DNA from 2 places in the Brevibacillus composti genome. Region 2 is predicted to be linked to the other one. Evidence: a T-box and tRNA genes for the amino acid it is inferred to sense, from the RefSeq annotation. Region 2 holds a T-box; the other holds one or more tRNA genes.
What was found. The T-box of region 2 lies ahead of leuS (leucine--tRNA ligase). A T-box ahead of a tRNA ligase gene usually reads a tRNA of that ligase, here a tRNA-Leu.
Positions count from the first base shown of each region.

Region 1: it has a tRNA-Leu gene. The T-box ahead of leuS (leucine--tRNA ligase) is inferred to sense a tRNA for this amino acid. The anticodon was not compared.

Region 1 is NZ_CP066308.1:1,338,521-1,342,318, forward strand. It holds tRNA gene JD108_RS06825 (tRNA-Asn) at 41-116, shown strand; tRNA gene JD108_RS06830 (tRNA-Thr) at 125-200, shown strand; tRNA gene JD108_RS06835 (tRNA-Glu) at 209-285, shown strand; tRNA gene JD108_RS06840 (tRNA-Val) at 359-434, shown strand; tRNA gene JD108_RS06845 (tRNA-Met) at 653-729, shown strand; tRNA gene JD108_RS06850 (tRNA-Asp) at 762-838, shown strand; tRNA gene JD108_RS06855 (tRNA-Thr) at 857-932, shown strand; tRNA gene JD108_RS06860 (tRNA-Tyr) at 943-1,027, shown strand; tRNA gene JD108_RS06865 (tRNA-Lys) at 1,035-1,110, shown strand; tRNA gene JD108_RS06870 (tRNA-Leu) at 1,130-1,216, shown strand; tRNA gene JD108_RS06875 (tRNA-Gly) at 1,287-1,362, shown strand; tRNA gene JD108_RS06880 (tRNA-Arg) at 1,523-1,599, shown strand; tRNA gene JD108_RS06885 (tRNA-Pro) at 1,659-1,735, shown strand; tRNA gene JD108_RS06890 (tRNA-Leu) at 1,743-1,830, shown strand; tRNA gene JD108_RS06895 (tRNA-Gly) at 1,841-1,914, shown strand; gene JD108_RS06900 (sensor histidine kinase) at 2,389-3,525, opposite strand; gene JD108_RS06905 (TerC family protein) at 3,741-3,798, shown strand, end outside.
Region 2 is NZ_CP066308.1:2,849,988-2,853,785, reverse strand. It holds gene JD108_RS14525 (nicotinate-nucleotide adenylyltransferase) at 1-355, shown strand, start outside; gene yqeK (bis(5'-nucleosyl)-tetraphosphatase (symmetrical) YqeK) at 297-875, shown strand; gene rsfS (ribosome silencing factor) at 887-1,243, shown strand; gene JD108_RS14510 (class I SAM-dependent methyltransferase) at 1,249-1,986, shown strand; T-box leader at 2,063-2,371, shown strand; gene leuS (leucine--tRNA ligase) at 2,455-3,798, shown strand, end outside.

The sequences.
Region 1 (3,798 bases), 1.5 Mb from region 2:
CGCGAAGAGCACTTGCTGTTTTTCGTTCCGTACATATTGTTCCTCGGTAGCTCAGTTGGTAGAGCAATCGGCTGTTAACCGATCGGTCGGGGGTTCGAGTCCCTCCCGAGGAGCCATATCACTTGCTCCTGTAGCTCAGTAGGTAGAGCGTTTCCATGGTAAGGAAGAGGTCGCAGGTTCGATTCCTGTCGGGAGCACCATGTAAGATGGCCCGTTGGTGAAGCGGTTTAACACAGCAGCCTTTCACGCTGTCATACAGGGGTTCGAATCCCCTACGGGTCACCATACTACCCCGCAAAGTGAAGTGAATGCTTTGTAGCATCACCGAGTACTTTGCGGGGACCCTTGAGGGGCATCTGGAGGCTTAGCTCAGCTGGGAGAGCATCTGCCTTACAAGCAGAGGGTCGGCGGTTCGATCCCGTCAGCCTCCACCATGTTCTTATTCGCGGCGATCGGAAACGGGATCTCCCGTACCGGTTCACCCTCGATGAAGAACGAGGAGCATTGCTCGGGCACTTCAGATCTTGCTCGCTTGCGAAGATGATTCGACGCAGTGTCGCAAGTGGAAGCGATCCCGTCAGCCTCCACCATTTACAAGGATGGTCAAGCGCCACGTTCTGTGGCAATGCTGATACTCATCCATCATAATCGTCGCGGGATGGAGCAGTCTGGCAGCTCGTCGGGCTCATAACCCGAAGGTCGCAGGTTCAAATCCTGCTCCCGCAACCAAATCTACTTGTACTACTATTCAACCCAAAAATGGAGCTGTGGTGAAGTTGGAGTTCACGCCGGTCTGTCACACCGGAGGTCGCGGGTTCGAGTCCCGTCAGCTCCGCCATTTTTGATCAAAAAAATTGCCGGTGTAGCTCAATTGGTAGAGCACCTGACTTGTAATCAGGGGGTTGTGGGTTCAAGTCCTATCGCCGGCACCACCATATAACTGGGGAGATAGCGAAGTGGCTAAACGCGGCAGACTGTAAATCTGCTCCCTCTGGGTTCGGCGGTTCGAATCCGTCTCTCCCCACCAGTTGTATGAGCCATTAGCTCAGTTGGTAGAGCATCTGACTTTTAATCAGAGGGTCGAAGGTTCGAGTCCTTCATGGCTCACCAGTTTTTATCAACACCATATGCGGTCGTGGCGGAATTGGCAGACGCGCTAGATTCAGGTTCTAGTGGTGGCAACACCGTGGAGGTTCAAGTCCTCTCGACCGCACCATATTTTCCCGAAAGAGAAAAGCGGACTTAGCGGCATGCGTTGAGTGCTTTTCGGGGAAACTCTAATGAATGCGGACGTAGCTCAATTGGTAGAGCGTCGCCTTGCCAAGGCGAAGGTCGCGGGTTCGAGACCCGTCGTCCGCTCCATAGATGCTTTGCTGGTCTCTCACCCGTACCGGGTTCACCCTCGGCGGAAACCAAGGGAGAAACGCTCGGGTGCCTCAGATCTGGCAGCGCATAGAAGCAGAGCGACGTCGTTTCGCCAGTGGAAGCGAGACCCGTCGTCCGCTCCATTTCCTTTATATACGTGCCCTTAGCTCAGCTGGATAGAGCGTTTGACTACGAATCAAAAGGTCGGGAGTTCGAATCTCTCAGGGCACGCCATTTTTTATCAAACCTGACGGCACAAGATGAGAAGGGTTTGATTTCTTACAATTGGATATCGGGAAGTAGCTCAGCTTGGTAGAGTACTTGGCTTGGGACCAAGGGGTCGCAGGTTCGAATCCTGTCTTCCCGACCACGATTTTGCCGGGGTGGCGGAATTGGCAGACGCAACAGACTTAAAATCTGTCGGGAGTATCTCCCGTACCGGTTCAAGCCCGGTCCTCGGTACCATCTAAAATTTGCGGGTGTAGTTCAATGGTAGAACTCCAGCCTTCCAAGCTGGTCGCGTGGGTTCGATTCCCATCACCCGCTCCATCTATAAAAAAGCAGATACCTGCGGGTATCTGCTTTTTTGGTTTTTCATCAACAGCCCTCATCCGATCAGCCCTTGCTGCGATAGGCTTCCCGTCCTCTGTTGCCCTCCTGATGTCCGAAGGTCCGCAGTTGGCGTCGAATGATGGGTGGGACTATAGCCCTAAATCAACGGCATAGATCGACAAGATTCCGGTTTTCCGCCGGATTGTCGAAAAAAGCTGCAAAGATATAGGTAGTAGAAACATATGTTTTTGTGTAGAGTAAGGACTAGATCGCTTACCCTGCGGGTAAACGGATCTCTTGCCTCGCCCTCTGGCTGATCAGAGGGCATTTTTTATTGGATTCGAGAAGACCGTACACCGGGTAAATGTGAACAGAGCGAGCAAACTCGAGGCTCCCTGTCTATTTAAACAAAGGCTTCGCCAAAAGGTTGGCGAAGCCAGGTTATCCCATAGAGCAAGTAGCTGCCGCATGCTAGACCAAAGGCAAGGTGACGATAAATCGGGTCGAATTTTGTGAGGATTCGCAGGAAATCGTACCATTATGCTTCTCGATAATGTTCTTGCAAATCGACAGTCCAATCCCGGTACCGTTTTGTTTGGTCGTGAAAAAGGGCTGAAAGAGGCTTTCTACGATGTCGGCCGGAATCATTTCTCCGTTGTTTTCCACCGTCAGGGTGACCGTGCTCTCGTCGCAGAAAGAGGTAATGCGAATCATTTTCTCCGGTCTTCCCTGCACAGCGTCAATGGCATTCGTCAATAGATTGACCACGACCTGCTTAAAGCCTTCCTCGTAGCAGTTAAACAGGCAGGGGCGGATGTCCTTTTCAAAATAGATGTTTTCCGCAAGAAGCCGCGGTGTGATCAACAACTCCACCTCGAGCAAAAGATGCTCCAGATCGACGGTTTTATAAATCTCGTCGAGGATGGGTTTTTTCGAAAAGCTGAGAAATCCGGTAATTTGCCGGTGAAGGTTTTCAAATTCATGCATGACCACTTGAATATACGATTGGAGCTTGTCCTGGTTGCGAGTAGATTCCGCGATCAGTTTCAAAAAACCCTCGATGGCGCACAAGGGATTGCGAAGCTCATGGGCCATGTTGGCGGCGATTTTCCCCAGCATGGTCAATTTGTCATTGTGTAGAAACGAGATCGTTTCTTCCTTTTGCACCAATTCTCTATTCATCATTTGTTCAAAATGGTAAACAGCCCAAAAAACACTTTCATCCATAGCCTTGCCCAGCTGCGCTTCCAAATAGAGCATCTGTTCCGGAGTGACTGACCATCTGTTCATCTCAGGGCGGATCACGCGCCAGAACACATTTCGATACAGCTGATAGGCCCGCAAAATGGACGAAAAGGGGTACTCTTGCGCCCGAAGCCATTCTCCCATATCAAGCGACCAGTTCTGCATGTCTTCCTCGACATTTTCCACTAAATAGCGGGCGAGGAGGACTGTACGCTTTTCAGCAAAATCGCGAGGAATCGTCAATTGCGTTTCCATGCTCAAAGCGATTTCCTGCAGCCACAGTGTCGTGATCATGGGAACCATGTCCAAAATCTTTTGCGAAACAATTTGCTTTTGAAGGTTTAGAGAGACAGTTTCCACCATACCTTATCCCACCCCATTGATTATCGTACGGAAGCAAGGCATGAAAAACAAGGTATATATCTCCTATATTCAGGGTCGAATTTTCTTTTATTGGCAATTTTCTTTCAACAAAATCTGCAGTTTCTCGTCCTTTTTCGAATAGAAAAAGGTTCATGTGTGAACAAGCACCCGCATAGAGTAAGAAGGACAAACGGATGAGGGGAACAGGGGGAGCGATGGACGGGCAATTTTGGATTGGATTTCTGCAAATCTTTCTCATAGATCTCGTGCTGA
Region 2 (3,798 bases):
CCTCTTGCAGAACCATCCGGATTGTCAGTTTTCCTTTATTATCGGCGGGGATATGGTGAGCATCCTTCCCAAGTGGCATCGGATCGATGAGCTGGTCCGCATGATCCGCTTTATCGGTCTGACGCGTCCCGGCACGAAGCTGGACAAGAGCGCGTATGAGACGTATGTCCGCTTCGTGGAGATGCCCGCCTGGGATCTGTCGTCCACTCTCGTGCGGAAAAAGGCCGCACAGGGAAAAAGCATCCGCTACCTGGTGCATCCGTCAGTTGAGCGCTATATTAAGGAGTGGGGACTGTATGAACTGGCTAGAGAATCGGGAGGCACTTCTGGAGCGTGTCCGGGCGCAGATGCATGAAAAACGGTACCGGCACACGCTGGGCGTCGCGGAATCGGCCAGACAGCTGGCCGTCCAGTACGGGGAGGACCCGGACAAGGCGGAGCTGGCCGGATTCCTGCACGATTACTGCAAGTGCTGGCCGGTCGATGTGATGCGCGACATCCTCATCCGCCACGATCTGCCGGAAGACCTGCTCAGCGGCGAAAAAGAGCTGTGGCATGCCTTTGCCGGAGCGATCGTGATTCAGACCGAGATGAATATTACCGATCCCGGGATCATTCAAGCCGTCCGGTATCACACGACGGGAAGGCCGGGGATGACCCTGTTAGAAAAAATAGTTTGTGTGGCAGACTATATAGAACCAAACCGGGATTTCCCCGGCGTGAAAAAAATCCGCAAGCTGGCGGAGCAGGATTTGAATCAGGCGCTGGTGACCGCCATAGGCGGCACGATACAGGTGCTGATCGAGAAGAAGAAAACAGTGTATCCGTTGACGCTGTTGGCATACAACGATCTCGTATCCGGCTTGGATGCATGAGGAGGAGTTAAATGGTTAAAACAGTGGAAGCTTTGGCGCGCCTAGTGGCGAAAGCGGCAGAAGAGAAAAAGGCGGAGAATCTGGTGATCATGGACATCAGCAAGCTGTCTGTCATCGCCGATTACTTCATGATCTGTCACGGAAACAATGAGCGGCAAGTACAGGCGATCGTGAATGAAATCCGCGAGCAGGCTCACAAGAATGGATACCAGGTCCGGGGGATCGAGGGAGCGGACGAAGGACGCTGGGTGCTGGTCGATCTGGGCGATGTCGTGATCCACGTATTCCACCGCGAAGACCGCGAATTTTACAATTTGGAGCGCCTCTGGGCAGAAGCCCCGCTCGTCAGCTTTGGAGAGGAAGGCTGAGCGACATGGCATACGGGCACATGGCGACGGTCTACGACAGGCTGATGGCCGACTCCCCCTATGGAGAATGGCTGGACTTTGCCGAGGGCGTCTGGGCAAAAAAAGGGATGCCGCGCCGCGTGATTGATCTCGGCTGCGGGACGGGCAATATCGCCATCCCGCTTGCAAAGCGAGGGTATCAAGTGACAGGCGTCGATTTGTCTGCGGAGATGCTTGCCGTCGCCTACGACAAGATGAGGCGGGAGCAGGCTCAAGTCCTCTGGGTGGAACAAGATATGCGGGAGCTGGAGGTTCCTCAGGCAGACAGCGTCATTTCCTTTTGCGATTCCCTCAGCTACCTGACCGACGAGGAGGATGTGCAGCAGACCTTTTCACGCGTCTTTGCACATCTTCAGCCGGGAGGAACATTTTTGTTCGATGTGCACAGCCCGTACAAAATCTTGCATGGCTTTGGCAATCAGACCTTTGCCTTGACGGAAGAAGAAGTTTCGTATATTTGGCAATGTTTTTGCGATCCCGATCGGCTGGAGGTCGCCCACGAGCTGACCTTCTTCCTGCGGCAGGAAAACGGCCTGTACGAGCGTGTGGAGGAAGTCCACGAGCAGCGGGCCTATCAGCCCTACGAGATGGTGCGGTGGCTCCGGGAGGCCGGATTTGCGGAGATCGAATTGACCGCGGACTTCACCGGATTGCCCCCGGTCGCGACGAGCGAGCGTCTGTTTTTTTGCGCGCGGCGACCCTAGCGTTGACAGTGCTGTCTTGCATTGTCTATAATCGGAACTAGAAGCGCATGAGCTTAGCAGTGCAGAAGTGCATATCGACAAAGCGTTGAAGAGGAGCAGTACGAAAGTGAAACGGCACTAGAGAATTGACGGTCGGTGCAAGTCAATCCGTCCCTTTCCGAACTCGCCTCCAAGCACTCACCCTGAAGGCCGGCCTCATCGGTTTGGCTGCGTAAGGAGGAGCGTCTGACCCACGATACGGAGTTTCAAGCGGGTGAGCCGTATGTGCAGGCATCAGGACGCTTCTGTGCTCCACATGGAGACCGGAAGAGGCAGATGGCCGATTGCCAGTGTTCACCAATTTGGGTGGTACCGCGGGAGTATTCATGATCCTCTCGTCCCATTTCGTTCGCGATCTGGGGCGGGAGGTTTTTTACTATTTATCCAGCTCATTATTTTTTTATGAATCCAAGATAGGAGTGCAAAGCAATGGCTTTTAATCATCACGAAGTGGAAAAGAAGTGGCAGGCGTACTGGGAACAAAATAAAACCTTCAAAACGCTGGATGATCCGAGCAAGAAAAAGTTCTATGCGCTGGATATGTTTCCGTATCCATCCGGAGCCGGTCTTCACGTCGGCCATCCAGAGGGCTATACCGCGACGGACATCCTCTCCCGCATGAAGCGGATGCAAGGCTACAACGTCCTTCACCCGATGGGCTGGGACGCATTCGGACTGCCGGCGGAGCAGTACGCGCTGGATACCGGCAATGACCCGGCTGAATTTACCGAGCGCAATATCAATACATTCCGCCGCCAAATCAAGTCGCTGGGCTTTTCCTACGACTGGGATCGCGAAATCAATACGACCGATCCGGAGTACTACAAATGGACCCAGTGGATTTTTACCAAGCTGTATGAGCACGGCCTGGCCTATATCGACGAAGTGGCCGTGAACTGGTGCCCGGCTCTGGGAACCGTGCTGGCCAACGAAGAGGTCATCGACGGCAAGAGCGAACGCGGCGGCCACCCGGTCGAACGCCGTCCGATGAAGCAGTGGGTGCTGCGGATTACCAAATACGCGGACCGGCTGCTGGAGGATCTGGAGGAACTGGACTGGCCGGAGAGCATCAAGGAGATGCAGCGCAACTGGATCGGCCGTTCCGAAGGGGCCGAGGTCGTCTTTTCCATCGACGGACATGACGAGACGTTTACGGTCTTTACGACCCGTCCGGACACGCTGTACGGCGCTACGTTCGCGGTTCTCGCACCCGAGCACAAGCTGGTCGAAAAGATTACCACGCCGGAGCAGAAAGAGGCAGTAGAGGCCTACCTGGAGCAGACCAAGCACAAGAGCGACCTGGAGCGCACGGACCTGGCCAAGGACAAGACCGGCGTCTTTACCGGGGCGTATGCGATTAACCCGGTGAACGGCGAAAAGCTGCCGATCTGGATCGCCGACTACGTGCTGATCAGCTACGGCACCGGTTCGGTCATGGCGGTTCCGGCGCATGACGAGCGCGACTACGAATTTGCGAAAAAATTCGACCTGCCGATCAAAGAAGTCATTCGCGGCGGCGATGTGTCCAAGGAAGCGTATACCGGAGACGGCGAGCATATCAACTCCGGCATCCTGGACGGCTTGAACAAGGAACAGGCGATTGCCAAGATGATCGAGTGGCTGGAGCAAAATGGCAAAGGAACGCGGAAAGTGACGTTCCGCCTGCGCGACTGGCTGTTCAGCCGTCAGCGGTATTGGGGGGAACCGATCCCGATTCTGCATCTCGAGGACGGCACGATGAAGGTCGTTCCGGAAGAAGAGCTGCCGGTCGTC